Regions from separate parts of the Buttiauxella sp. S19-1 genome, predicted to be linked through region 2. Evidence: predicted binding sites of a transcription regulator. Region 2 holds the regulator's gene; the other holds the start of a gene.

Region 1 (7,501 bases), on a different contig from region 2:
AAGGTAGACACGCGTTAACTGGCCCGGGGTTTCGCTAATTTGCGCCAGCTCATCTGCTCGCTGCATGACGCGTTTCGCGGCCAGACTTGCCTGTGCGGCATTCATCGCAAGTTTTACCATCAGCGATTTTCCTGAGAATAGACATCCCACGCCGCCTGCATTGCAGCCCCTTGCGTCGTTTTAAAACCGAGGCGATTCAAGACGGCTTCAAGCGCGGTCAGCGTTTGCAGCACGCAATCTTTACGCGCGTTATAACCCATGGTGCCAATGCGCCATATTTTGCCTTGTAGCGGGCCAAATGAGGTGCCGATTTCGATATGGAAATCATCCAGCAGCATTTTGCGCACTTCTTCGCCGTGGACGACAGATGGGATCACCACGCCCAGTACGTTATTCATTTTATGTTGCAGATCGCCGAAAGTTTCCAGACCCATGCCCTGAATCCCGGCCACCAGCGCACGTCCGTGCAACTCGTGGCGAGCGATGCCCACATCCAGACCTTCTTCGAGAATAATGCGCGCGCATTCACGTGCGGCGAACAGCATGCTGGTGGCTTCAGTATGGTGGTTGAGACGTTCCGGTCCCCAGTAATCCATCACCATGCCAAGATCGAAATAATTCGAGTAGATCATTTCGTCATCGCCATCCTGATGCGCAGAGGTGCGGATCCCTTCTTCGATACATTTACGGCGGCGAATCACTTGTTCCATTTGCGGGCTGAGAGTGATGGGAGAACTACCAGATGGGCCGCCAAGGCATTTTTGCAGCCCCGCCGAAACGGCATCTAATCCCCATGCGTCGGTTTCCAGCGCGTTACCGCCAAACGAAGCGGTCGCATCGGTATAGAACAACACGCCGTGGCGGCGGCAGATTTCGCCCAGTTCAGCCAATGGCTGCAACATAGTCGTAGAAGTGTCGCCCTGAACGGTCAGCAGTAAACGGGGTTTAACACTTTTGATAGCATCTTCGATTTGGTCAGGCGTAAACACTTCGCCCCACGGCACTTCAATGGTGTGAACTTCAGCGCGGCAGCGGCGGGCAATTTCACATAGCAGATGACCAAAACGCCCAAACACCGGCACCAGCACTTTGTCACCAGGCCGAATAGCCGAAAGTAGAATTGCTTCAATGCCGGAACGGGAAGTGCCGTCTACCAGCATCGTCCAGCGGTTTTGGGTACGGAAAAGCTCGCGATACAGCACCATCACTTCATTCATATAGCCGGTCATGACCGGGTCATATTGCCCAATTAACTGGCTCGCCATGGCGCGTAATACACGCGGATCGGCATTAATGGGTCCCGGCCCCATCAATAAACGATGAGGTGGATTAATTTGTGTGAAGTGCTGAATATCGAACATGGCATTTCCTTTTATTCTGCGTGAAACAAAAGATTCTTTATTGAAATATTCTGCAACTAATGTGCCACCAATTTTTGTGAAAGACAAAAGAAGAAAAGAGACAGATGACATACCTCTTCGTAGGTCGGATAAGCAGCAGCGTCATCCGACAAAAGCGGCGAAAATGGTGGATGACTCTGCCGCTTATCCACCCTACAAAAACCCGTTCACTGACTCTTCATCTCTGAACCAGAATGGTTCCCATGATGCGTGCAAATGCACCACTAAAGTGCATTACCGTTGTTCCAGCTCATCCAGTTCGGAATACAACTCAGCAATATGATGAATACGCTGGCGACCGGTGGTTAGCGCCTCGTGGAGTACCGCATTAGACAACAAGTTCACCAGGCTCATCGCGCTGCTATAGCTATCAAAAGCTGAAACGCTATCAAGCGGTGCTGCAAAGTGCCAGCGGCAGAATGGCGTAAGACCTGAGCCTTGCGCTTCGCTCATTACCAGCAACGGTATCTGGCGCTTATGCAGGTTTGCCAGCAATGGCTTGATAATTCTCGGCCTTCTGCGAAACGCGATAGCAATAACGCAATCCTGCTCACTGATATCCACCACTTCTTCTGCCAGCGTCTGGCCCGGTTGCGGCAGTAACCAGACATCGTTGCGAGTCTGCAATAACTGTTGGCGCAAATGCGTCGCCACTGGCCATGAATTCCTTAAGCCAATGATGAAGATACGTTTTGAGGTATTAATCGCACTCACGACATCGGCAAATTGCTGCGTATCCAGCAGGCTAACCCACTGCGTCAGGTTGGCCATTTCTTGCTTATAATGTCGTGCTAATAAGGTGTTTCCCTGCACTGCATCACGGTTTTCTGTCAGCGGCATTCCGCTCTGGCGCAAGGTACGTAACTCTTCACGCATATCTTTGTAACGGTCATAGCCCAAACGCTTAAATAAACGGCTAACCGTGGCTTTTGATACGCCAGAAAGGCGAGCAAGTTCCGCGCTGTTGTAGCTAATCAGGTCGTCAAAATGATCGAAAATAAATGTGGCAACACGTTGTTCTTGCGGAGAAAGCTGCTCATATGTCGCTCTTAAACGCTCATCTAATTGTTTCATTATGACCTCTGTAACTTTTGTTTCACTCGAGCCTGGCACAGTGAAATCAACCGCGTCAACCTGGAACATCTTTTGCTTAAAGATAACCCCGTCTTCCATTCTGAGAGATAACACGATGATGCAAAGCAATATGGCACCTTCCGGCATGGCGGTGACTCCGCACCATTTGGCCAGTGAATCCGCATTATCCGTGCTACGCCACGGGGGGGACGCCATCGAAGCGATGGTCGCGGCGGCGGCAACTATCGCCGTAGTTTATCCGCATATGAATGGTATTGGCGGGGATGGCTTTTGGTTGATCGTGCCGCCAGAAGGCGAACCGATTGCCATTGATGCCAGCGGTGCAGCAGGTTCGCTTGCCTCACTGGAGTTTTACGCCGGTGAAAACGCAATCCCACATCGTGGCCCAAAAGCGGCATTAACCGTACCTGGCACGCTAAGTGGTTGGGACGAAGCGCTAAAAATTGCCGGGCAACTCGGTGGCGGGCAATTACCTCTCTCGCGTTTATTGGCTGACGCCATCCGCTATGCGGCAGATGGTATTCCGGTGACCCAATCTCAGGCGCTCGCCACACACAGTAAATATGACGAACTGGTTAACATCACCGGTTTTGCCGAAACCTTTCTGGAACGAGGCGAAATCCCACGCGCGGGCAGCCGGTTTACTCAACCACGGCTGGCCGAAACGCTGACACGCCTGACCGTTGAAGGGCTTGATAGCTTTTATCGCGGGCCATTAGCCACACTGCTTGCCGAAGAACTCGCTGATTTAGGGATGCCGATTAACTTACAGGACCTCGCCGCCCAGCGTGCAAAACGCCGTATTCCGCTGCATCTGCACCACCAGCAGGGTGAGATTTATAATATGACGCCGCCAACTCAGGGCCTGGTTTCACTGGCGATTCTGGGGATCACCGACCATTTAGAGATGGCGCAAGCCAACGAAACCCAAACGGTTCACCGTATCGTCGAGGCCACTAAAAAAGCCTTCGCCCTGCGCGACAAATACATCACCGATCCTCGTCATATCACGACATCAATCCAAAGCCTGTTAGATCCCGCGCCACTTGCGGCGCTGGCCGCAGAAATTGATGACGGTAAAGCCGCAAACTGGGGAACCGGAAAAGGCCCTGGCGACACAGTCTGGATGGGCGTGATTGATAGCAGCGGCCTGGCCGTTTCGTTTATTCAAAGCATTTATCACGAGTTCGGAAGCGGCGTGGTTCTGCCAAAAAGCGGTGTGCTTTGGCAAAACCGTGGCGCAGCTTTCAGCCTCAACCCCGATAGTCTGTTAAGTCTTGCGCCCGGTAAACAGCCGTTTCACACCCTGAATCCGGCAGCGGCCCGCCTGGCTGATGGACGGACGATGGTGTATGGCTCGATGGGCGGCGACGGGCAACCGCAAACCCAGGCAGCCATTTTTACCCGCCATGTGATTCAGGGTATGCCGTTACAGGAAGCCGTTAGCGCCCCGCGCTGGTTACTGGGCAGAACCTGGGGGCAAGCCTCAGACAGCCTGAAATTAGAAGCCAGATTTAGCCAAGAGACTTTCGACACCCTGCGCCAGTTAGGGCATGAGGTTGAGTCTCTGCCAGATTTTAGTGAAGCCGTCGGCCATGCGGGTGCAATTGTGCGCCATACCAATGGCATGCTTGAAGGGGCTTACGACCCGCGCAGCAACGGCAGCGCGGCAGGATTTTAAGGAGGTAAAAATGACATTAAATTCTATCGACTGGCCCGCGTACATCAAAGTCATGGAACAACTTCTCAACGTTCCACTCGATGAAGCACGCCGTAAAGAACTTGAAATACAACTGGCTCGCATGGAGACCCTGGCAGAACCGTTAATGGATTTTCCGCTACCGCAACGCCAGGAAGTCTCCGGAGTCTATAAATTATGAGCGAACTTTCCATTCGCGATATTCAGCAAGGATTAGCCAGCGGCGAGTTTTCAGCTCACGAATTGGCCAGGCTTACACTGGAAAAAATCACACAGGCTAATCCCGAGATTAATGCTTTTACTGAAGTGACCGCGCAGCGTCTGCTACAAGAAGCCGAAGCCATTGATCAACAGTGCGCACGTGGTGAAACACTGCCGCCATTAGCGGGTGTGCCTTATGCGGTAAAAAATCTGTTTGATATTAAAGGGGTGACGACGCTGGCTGGCGCAGAACTGTTTAGCTCGCAACCCCCGGCAAATAGCGATGCATTTGCCATCAAACAGCTGACTACTGCCGGAGCCATGCTTTCAGGCGCACTGAATATGGATGCCTACGCCTACGGTTTCACCACCGAAAATAGCTATTACGGCGCGACCCGCAACCCACATGATCTGGCACGAATTGCCGGAGGATCATCCGGCGGTTCTGCGGCTGCCGTCGCGGCTGGCATGGTGAACTTTACGTTGGGTACCGATACTAACGGATCGATTCGCGTGCCAGCTTCGCTGTGTGGTGTGCTCGGGCTAAAACCGACATTTGGGCGGCTTTCACGCAGCGGCAGCCAACCTTTTGTTGCCAGCCTCGATCATATTGGCCCGCTGGCGCGTAACGTCGACGATCTGGCTCGCGTGTACGATGCCCTTCAGGGCGCGGATCCAAGCGATCACTTTCAGTCCATACGCAGCATCGATCTGACCAGTGAAAAACTGCAACCGGCTGGAAGTTTGCGTTGCGCGGTTCTGGGCGGTTTTTTTGATGACTGGTGTGACGCCGACGCCAAAGCGGCGGTGGCTCAGGTCGCTCACTCTCTTGCGGCGCTCGAGTCTATTTCATTGCCGGAAGTTGAATTAGCACGCTCGGCGGCATTTTTGCTCTCGGCTGCCGAAGGGGGAAATCATTACTTGCCCGCATTGCGCAAGCACGCTGAACAGTTTGAGCTGAATTCCCGCGAGCGCCTTTTGGCTGGCGCCATGACGCCATCAGCCTGGTACACACAGGCACAAAGGTTTCGGGCATGGTTCCGTGATAAAACACTGCCGCTTTTCAAGCAATACGATCTGCTCATCGCACCCGCGACACCTTGCTGCGCCACGCTGATAGGCCAGCAAACAATGCGGATCAACGGGGCAGACCTTCCAGTCAAATCCAGTATGGGAATGCTGACACAACCCATTTCCTTCCTCGGCCTGCCGGTTGTGACGGTGCCATTAGCCACTGCCCATGGCAGCCCAATTGGTGTGCAACTCATTGCCGCGCCCTGGCGAGAAGATATCTGCCTGAGAGCCGCCCATCAGCTTGAAATAAAGGGTATGCTGATGGGAAAACCCACCAGGTAAGGTAAATACTATGATGCGTGACAATATTGATCGTCCTGCCATCGTCAATGAGGTAAGCGCTGCGTTTTACCGCTACGAACAGGCGTTAATTAGCAACGATGTCGCCGTATTAGATGAATTATTTTGGTCCGATCCCCGCACCGTTCGCTACGGTGCCAGTGAAAATCTGTATGGAATCGACGAGATCAGAGCGTTCAGGAATACCCGCTCTACTCAGGGGTTAGAGCGGCTGTTGCAAAATACCACCATCACAACTTACGGTGATGACATGGCGGTGGCCAGCACTGAATTTACTCGCGAAGGCAGTGACAAAATTGGCCGCCAGATGCAGACCTGGGTCAAGTTCCCCTATGGCTGGCGGATAGTCGCCGCACACGTCAGTATCATGAGCTAAGCTGTGGGCGGGTAAACTCGTGTTACCCGCAGCCACTCAAATCAGCCTTTAAACGGATGCGTCTTCACCCAATGCTCGGCAATATCCTGACGGCGGCAAATCCACACATCATCATGCTGCTGCAGATAATCCAGAAAACGTTGTAACGCCCTGAATCGCCCCGGACGCCCCAGTAAACGGCAGTGCATGCCGATAGACATCATTTTCGGCGCGGTTTCCCCTTCCTCGTACAACACATCAAAGCTGTCTTTCAGATAGGTATAAAACTGCTCGGCGGTATTAAAACCTTGCGCGGTGGCAAAGCGCATATCATTGGCATCCAGGGTATATGGCACCACCAGATGCGGCTTGATGGAACCGTCGCTACAGGTCACTTCACTCCAGAATGGCAAGTCGTCGCCGTAATAATCGCTGTCGTAAAGGAAGCTGCCGTTTTCCGCCACCAGCCTGCGCGTGTTCGGGCTATCGCGGCCGGTATACCAACCCTGCGGTTTGCTGCCGAACAAATCCTCCAGGATTTCGATCGCCTGGTGCATATGCTGGCGTTCAGTCGCTTCATCGAGATTTTGATAGTGGATCCAGCGCCAGCCGTGGCTCACCACGTCGTAATCCGCCGCTTTAATCGCGGCGACGATTTCAGGATTTCGCGCCAGCGCCATTGCGACGCCGAAAATACTCATCGTCAGGCCGCGTTTTTGAAACTCATTGTGGATACGCCAGAAACCCGCGCGGGAACCATATTCGTACAGTGAATCCATCGACATATGGCGGTCGGGGAAGCTGGCGGCACCGATAATATCGGAGAGGAATTGTTCAGATCCGGCATCGCCATGCAGAACATGGTTCTCACCGCCTTCTTCAAAATTCAGCACAAACTGCACGGCGACTCGGGCGTTATTCGGCCATTGCGCATGAGGTGGTTTACCCGCATAACCTTTCATGTCACGCGGGTAGTTCTCGGTAAAGTGATAGCGCTTATTTTTCGCTACTTCATTCATGGTTCGGTTCCTTATGAGCCGAGCCAGAACATCAACTCAGCATGTCAAAACAGCCTGATAACGGCTTTTTATTCGGATACGCGAGATCACCGTGTTTGCTGGTTCCAAGTCCAAGTGCGATGAGGGATTCCACCATTTTCACCGCAGCGGTGACGCCATCAATAACAGGAACACCCAATTCGGCCGTTAGCTCACGGGCAAGATTTGCCATCCCCCCGCAGCCAAGCACAATCGCCCCGCTGTTATCTTCTTTTATGGCCTGGATACAACGCTCGCGTACCTTCATCTGAGCAAGACCCGTGCCATCTTCTAATGCCAGAACCGGCAAATCGATGGCGTGCAGCGCGGCACAATGATG
Region 2 (7,501 bases):
TTTATTGCCAGGGTAAAGTTGTCGTAATGGGCATGGGTAAGTCTGGTCACATCGGTAAAAAGATGGCGGCAACGTTTGCCAGCACCGGCACACCTTCATTTTTCGTCCACCCTGGTGAAGCAAGCCACGGCGATCTCGGAATGGTGAGCCCCCAGGATATTGTTATCGCGATTTCAAACTCCGGCGAATCAAACGAAATTCAGGCATTGATTCCCGTTCTCAAGCGCTTACAGGTGCCGCTCATTTGCATCACCAGCCGCCCGGATAGTTCTATGGGTAAAGCGGCAGATATCCATTTGTGTGTCAAAGTCCCGCAAGAAGCCTGCCCTCTTGGTCTGGCTCCAACCTCCAGCACCACAGCAACACTGGTTATGGGTGACGCCCTTGCCGTTGCGTTGCTTAAAGCTCGCGGCTTTACTGCAGAAGATTTTGCACTTTCTCACCCAGGCGGCGCATTGGGTCGTAAACTGTTACTACGCGTCAGCGATATCATGCACAGCGGTGATGAGATCCCTCATGTCAGTAAAGATGCGTCCTTGCGCGATGCTCTACTGGAAATTACGCGTAAAAATATGGGTATGACCGTAATCTGTGACTCCCTGATGAAAATCGAAGGGATCTTCACCGATGGCGATTTACGACGCGTCTTTGATATGGGCGTTGACCTCCACTCTCTGAATATCGCAGATGTCATGACTGTCGGTGGAATTAGGGTCCGTCCGTCACTCCTGGCTGTGGATGCGCTCAATTTGATGCAATCTCGCCACATTACCTCGGTATTGGTTGCAGATGGCGACCAACTTCTCGGTGTGGTACATATGCATGACATGCTACGCGCTGGCGTGGTTTAACAAAGGATTAGCCTTAATGAGTAACCATGAAGCGTCACTTGCCACCTGTTATGGCCCGGTAAGCACGCGCGTGATGGAGCGGGCAGAAAACGTGCGCCTGCTTATTTTAGATGTTGACGGTGTCATGTCTGATGGCCTGATTTACATGGGTAATAGCGGCGAAGAGCTGAAAGCATTCAACGTGCGTGACGGTTACGGAATTCGCTGCGTGCTGACTTCCGACATCGAAGTCGCGATTATTACCGGCCGCAAAGCAAAGCTACTTGAAGACCGATGCGCAACACTCGGGATTACCCATCTCTATCAAGGGCAATCTGACAAGCTTTTGGCTTTTCACGATCTATTAGATAAGCTCGCCATCCCCGCGGAACATGTTGCTTACGTTGGTGATGATTTAATCGACTGGCCAGTGATGGCAAAAGTGGGTTTGAGTGTGGCGGTTTCCGACGCTCATCCTTTACTGATTCCTCGTGCCGACTACGTTACACGTATTGCTGGCGGACGTGGGGCGGTCCGCGAAGTCTGTGATCTTCTGTTACTGGCACAAGGAAAGCTTGATGAGGCCAAAGGGCTATCTATATGAGTAAGACCAGACGTTGGGTTATCATCCTGCTTTCATTGCTGGCATTAGTGTTGATTGGCTTAAATCTGGTCGATAAAGACCCCGTTGCTACACCGACGGTAAACAGCAACGAGCCAACCTATCAAAGTGAACATTCCACGACGCTCGCCTACAGTCCTGAAGGGGCTCTGAATTATCGGCTGGTTTCGGAACACGTTGAATATTTTTCTGAGACTGCTATTTCGTGGTTTACCAACCCGGTGATGACGCAGTATGACGAAAACAAAGTGGCAACCTGGTCTTTACGAGCGGATCGCGCCAAACTTACTAACGATCGGATGCTGTATTTGTATGGGAATGTGGTGCTGACGGCTCTGACGCCGGATTCTCAGCTACGCAAAATTACCACGGACAATGCGCAGGTTAATTTAGTCACTCAGGATGTTGCCTCTGATGACCAGGTAACCTTGTATGGAACCAGCTTTAACTCCACCGGCCTCAAAATGCGTGGAAATTTACGCAGCAAAAATGCCGAGCTGATTGAAAAGGTTAGAACATCCTATGAAATCCAAAATAAACAAACTCAGCCGTAATTTAGTACTAACCAGTACGCTTTTAGCCGCTAGTTTTTCGGCATTTGCGTTGACCGGTGATACCGATCAGCCGATTCACATTGAATCTGACCAACAGTCGCTGGATATGCAGGGCAACGTCGTCACCTTCACTGGCAATGTGATCGTGACACAAGGCAGTATCAAAATTAACGCCGACAAAGTGGTTGTGACTCGTCCTGGCGGCGAAGAAGGCAAAGAAGTCATTGATGGTTATGGTAATCCAGCCACGTTCTATCAGATGCAAGATAGCGGTAAACCCGTTAGCGGCCACTCAGCGACCATGCACTATGAGTTGCAAAACGACTTTGTAGTTCTGACCGGTAATGCTTATCTCGAGCAGGTCGACAGCAATATCAAAGGCGACAAAATTACTTATCTGGTGAAAGAACAGAAGATGCAGGCCTTTAGCGAAAAAGGTAAACGTGTCACCACCGTTCTGGTCCCTTCTCAACTGCAGAAAAAAGACGGCCAGGCTCCGGCACCAGCCCCTGCGCAGAAAAAGAGTAACTAATTCGTTATGGCTACTTTAATTGCAAAAAATCTCGCCAAAGCCTACAAAGGCCGCCGCGTCGTTGAAGATGTCAGCCTGGCTGTTAAGTCGGGTGAAATTGTCGGGTTACTTGGCCCAAACGGTGCCGGGAAAACCACCACCTTTTACATGGTGGTTGGCATTGTGCCGCGTGACGCCGGCAACATTATTATTGATGATGAAGACATCAGCCTTCTGCCACTTCATGCTCGTGCTCGTCGAGGTATCGGCTACTTACCGCAAGAAGCGTCTATTTTCCGCCGTTTAAGTGTGTTCGATAACTTAATGGCTGTGCTGCAAATCCGTGACGATCTTTCTGTTGAGCAGCGTGATGACCGCGCTAATGAGCTGATGGAAGAATTCCACATCGAACATTTGCGTAATAACCTCGGGCAGTCATTGTCTGGTGGCGAGCGTCGTCGTGTCGAAATTGCCCGAGCATTAGCCGCAAATCCAAAATTTATTCTTCTGGATGAACCTTTTGCTGGTGTTGACCCAATATCCGTCATCGACATCAAGCGAATCATTGAGCATCTGCGCGACAGTGGGCTCGGGGTGTTGATTACTGACCATAACGTACGCGAAACGCTGGCTGTTTGTGAACGTGCCTACATCGTAAGCCAGGGCCATTTAATCGCCCATGGCACTCCAGCCGAAATCCTGGAAGACGAGCATGTTAAGCGCGTGTATCTGGGCGAAGAGTTCAGACTCTGATAGGGTAGTAAAAATTATAATATTTATACTCAAAATAATTCGAGTTGCAGGTAGGCGACAAGGGAGTTCATCCCAGGAGCTTACTTGAGTAAGTGACTGGGGTGAAGGAGTGCAGTCAACACCCCTGCAGCTCGAAGTATGACGAGTATAACCTGAGGAAGCTCGCTCTGAATATGAAGCAAGGTTTGCAATTACGGCTTAGCCAACAACTTGCTATGACTCCCCAGTTACAGCAGGCAATTCGTCTGTTGCAACTTTCGACGTTAGAGCTACAGCAAGAACTTCAGCAAGCACTGGAAAGTAACCCACTGCTTGAGCAAACCGATCTGCATGAAGAAGTTGAAACTCAGGAAGTACGTGAAAACGAAGCGTTAGATACCCGTGAGGCGCTTGAGCAAAAAGAAATGCCTGACGAGTTACCGCTGGATACCAGTTGGGACGAAATCTACACCGCAGGCACTCCATCAGGAACCGGAAGCGATTATATCGACGACGAATTGCCGGTTTATCAGGGGGAAACGACCCAGTCTCTTCAGGATTATCTGATGTGGCAGGTTGATCTCACCCCGTTTTCAGATACTGACACAGCAATTGCGACCTCTATTGTCGATGCCGTTGACGAAATGGGTTATCTCACAGTTTCTCTGGAAGAAATTCTGGAAAGCATGGGTGATGACGAAATCACCCTCGACGAAGTGGAAGCCGTACTCAAACGCGTTCAACGCTTCGATCCTGTGGGTGTTGCCGCACGTGATCTACGCGATTGCCTGCTCATACAGCTTTCACAGTTCGCTCGCGAAACGCCATGGTTAACCGAAGCCAGCTTGATTGTCAGCGATCACCTGGATCTGCTCGCTAACCATGACTTCCGCAGCCTGATGCGCGTCACCCGTCTGAAAGAAGAGGTGCTGAAAGAGGCAATGTGCCTGATTCAGTCTCTTGACCCACGCCCAGGGCAATCCATTCAGACCGGTGAACCGGAATATGTCATACCGGATGTTCTGGTGAAAAAAACGCAAGGTCACTGGACTGTAGAACTCAATGCCGACAGCCTCCCTCGCCTGAAAATAAACCAGCAGTACGCTGCAATGGGCACCAGTGCCCGCAATGACAGCGACTCGCAATTTATTCGCAGTAATCTGCAAGAAGCAAAGTGGCTGATTAAGAGCCTGGAAAGCCGGAACGACACGCTGCTGCGCGTCAGTCGCTGTATCGTTGAACAGCAACAAGGCTTTTTTGAACACGGCGAAGAGCACATGAAACCGATGGTGCTTGCTGATATCGCTCAGGTCGTAGAAATGCATGAATCGACCATTTCCCGAGTGACCACGCAAAAATATTTACATAGCCCACGCGGCATTTTTGAATTGAAGTATTTCTTCTCAAGCCACGTTAATACCGAAGGTGGAGGTGAAGCCTCCTCGACGGCAATTCGTGCATTGGTGAAGAAATTAATTGCTGCGGAAAACCCTGCGAAACCACTGAGTGATAGCAAGTTAACGACTATGCTATCGGATCAGGGGATCATGGTGGCACGCCGCACTGTTGCGAAGTACCGAGAGTCTTTATCCATACCACCGTCAAATCAGCGTAAACAGTTGGTTTGACTTAACCGATAAGGAAGACACTATGCAGCTCAACATTACAGGACATAACGTCGAAATCACTGACGCACTGCGCGAATTTGTGAGTACGAAGTTTGCCAAACTGGAGCAGTACTTCGATAGAATTAACCAAGTCTATATTGTGTTAAAAGTGGAAAAAGTCACGCATATTGCCGATTCAACGCTTCATGTAAATGGTGGTGAAATTCATGCCAGCGCGGAAGGGCAGGATATGTATGCGGCGATTGACGGTCTGATTGATAAACTGGCTCGCCAGTTAACCAAACATAAAGATAAACTAAAACAACACTGATAATCCGGGCAACTGTTTAAGCAGTTACCCAAAATAATTCGAGTTGCAGAAAGGCGGCTACACAGTGAATCCCCATGAGCTTACTCTGGTAAGTGACTGGGGTGAGCGAGGAAGCCAACGCATATGCAACTTGAAGTATGAAGGGTAAAGACGGCTCGTTGCGTGGAGTAGCGGGCCGTTAGCATAACAGGGTGCTTAGGTGAACTTATGATGAACAACGATTCTGCTCTACAACTTAGTCAAGTCCTGAACAAGGAATGTACCCGTACCAACGTACATTGCCAGAGTAAAAAGCGTGCACTGGAAATCATCAGTGAACTGGCAGCAAAACAGCTCGGCCTGCCACCACAAGTGGTATTTGAGGCTGTATTGACGCGCGAACGCATGGGCAGTACCGGTATCGGAAATGGCATCGCCATTCCCCATGGGAAACTGGAAGAAGATACGACTCGTGCCGTTGGGGTGTTTATTAAACTGGAAACCCCTATCGCTTTTGACGCCATCGATAACCAACCGGTTGACCTGATGTTTGCGCTGCTTGTTCCTGCGGATCAAACAAAAACGCACTTACATACTTTGTCTCTGGTAGCAAAACGTCTGGCTGACAAAACGATTTGCCGCCGCCTGCGTTCTGCACAGAGCGATGAAGAGCTTTATCAGATCATTACCGAAACAGAACAAGGTAGTGAAAGTGAATAATCTGGCTGCGGTCACGGGTATGCCGCAGCAAGAAAAGTTGGGGGAGTGAAAACATGGTGCTGATGATTGTCAGCGGCCGCTCTGGTTCAGGGAAGTCTGTAGCCTTGCGTGCACTAGAAGATATGGGATTCTACTGTGTAGATAACCTACCAGTGGTGCTATTACCTGATCTTGCTAAAACCCTCGCAGAACGCCAAATTTCTGCGGCAGTCAGCATCGACGTGCGTAACATGCCGGAAAATCCGGAGATCTTTGAACAGGCAATGACCAATCTGCCTGACTCATTCTCACCACAATTGTTATTCCTTGATGCCGATCGCAACACGCTGATTCGTCGTTATAGTGACACGCGCCGCTTGCACCCGCTTTCCAGTAAAAATCTCTCGCTGGAAAGTGCGATAGATGAAGAAAGTGACTTGCTGGAGCCATTGAAATCCAGAGCCGATCTGATCATCGACACCTCTGAGATGTCGGTGCATGAGCTCGCGGAAATGCTGCGTACCCGTTTGCTTGGTAAACGTGAACGTGAGCTGACAATGGTGTTCGAGTCCTTTGGCTTTAAACATGGTATTCCGATTGATGCGGATTACGTGTTCGATGTGCGCTTCCTGCCAAACCCGCACTGGGACCCGAAGCTGCGCCCGATGACCGGTCTGGACAGACCTGTTGCTGCGTTCCTCGACCGTCATACCGAAGTCCACAATTTTATCTACCAGACGCGTAGCTATCTTGAGCTATGGTTACCTATGCTGGAAACCAATAACCGCAGCTATCTAACTGTGGCGATTGGCTGTACCGGCGGTAAACACCGTTCAGTTTATATCGCTGAACAGTTGGCAGATTATTTCCGTTCACGCGGCAAGAACGTGCAATCCCGTCACCGCACGCTGGAAAAACGTAAAACATGACCGTAAAACAGACCGTTGAGATAACCAACAAACTGGGCATGCACGCACGCCCAGCGATGAAGCTGTTCGAACTGGTACAAAGCTTTGACGCCGAAGTGATGCTGCGCAACGAGGCTGGCACGGAAGCTGAAGCCAATAGCGTCATTGCATTGCTGATGCTGGATTCTGCTAAAGGGGGTCACATTGAAATTGAAGTCACTGGCCCCGAAGAAGAACAGGCATTGAACGCCGTTATCGCGCTATTCAATGCCGGTTTTGACGAAGACTAATTAGCTCACTTCAACTCATGCTGCGCCATAAACGATTCGCCACCTAGCTGGCGCATCTGGCGCAAAATCCATTGCTGACGCTGGTGTACATAAGCGGAAGGTGCATTCGCTTTAAAGCGAATGGGATTAGGGAGAACGGCTGCGAGAAGTGCTGCTTCTGATGCCGTAAGGCGGCTGGCAGGTTTATGGAAATAGCGCTGCGAGGCGGCTTCCACACCAAAAACCCCATCACCAAACTCCGCGATATTCAGGTAAACCGCCAGGATGCGGCGTTTAGTCCAGACTACTTCCATGCCAAGGGTCAATCCCGCTTCCAGGCCTTTGCGCAGATAACTACGACCATCCCACAGGAATAGGTTTTTCGCCGTTTGCTGAGAGAGTGTGGATGCACCACGAACGCGATTTTCATTTCGCTCATTATGTGCAATAGCTTTTTCA

Evidence for each region. The regulator sigma-54, encoded in region 2, starts transcription at its own class of promoters, with help from an activator protein. The targets are predictions, from matches to a motif close to GTTGGCACANNTTTCGCTNT.
Region 1: a site for sigma-54 is predicted at 1,411-1,430, ahead of MES37_RS01845 (pyridoxal-phosphate-dependent aminotransferase family protein). Genes of this name have one in related genera too.

What each region holds. Positions count from the first base shown of each region.
Region 1 is NZ_JAHWLU010000004.1:11,716-19,216, reverse strand. Features, by position in the region: partial or broken gene hpxK (allantoate amidohydrolase) at 1-120, opposite strand, end outside; gene MES37_RS01845 (pyridoxal-phosphate-dependent aminotransferase family protein) at 120-1,361, opposite strand; gene MES37_RS01840 (MurR/RpiR family transcriptional regulator) at 1,635-2,474, opposite strand; gene MES37_RS01835 (gamma-glutamyltransferase family protein) at 2,590-4,176, shown strand; gene hpxX (oxalurate catabolism protein HpxX) at 4,187-4,375, shown strand; gene MES37_RS01825 (AtzE family amidohydrolase) at 4,372-5,751, shown strand; gene hpxZ (oxalurate catabolism protein HpxZ) at 5,762-6,145, shown strand; gene puuE (allantoinase PuuE) at 6,187-7,143, opposite strand; gene hpxA (allantoin racemase) at 7,175-7,501, opposite strand, start outside.
Region 2 is NZ_JAHWLU010000002.1:62,140-69,640, reverse strand. Features, by position in the region: gene kdsD (arabinose-5-phosphate isomerase KdsD) at 1-851, shown strand, start outside; gene kdsC (3-deoxy-manno-octulosonate-8-phosphatase KdsC) at 868-1,434, shown strand; gene lptC (LPS export ABC transporter periplasmic protein LptC) at 1,431-2,006, shown strand; gene lptA (lipopolysaccharide ABC transporter substrate-binding protein LptA) at 1,975-2,538, shown strand; gene lptB (LPS export ABC transporter ATP-binding protein) at 2,545-3,270, shown strand; gene rpoN (RNA polymerase factor sigma-54) at 3,444-4,877, shown strand; gene hpf (ribosome hibernation promoting factor) at 4,900-5,187, shown strand; gene ptsN (PTS IIA-like nitrogen regulatory protein PtsN) at 5,395-5,886, shown strand; gene rapZ (RNase adapter RapZ) at 5,940-6,794, shown strand; gene npr (PTS phosphocarrier protein NPr) at 6,791-7,063, shown strand; gene mtgA (monofunctional biosynthetic peptidoglycan transglycosylase) at 7,069-7,501, opposite strand, start outside.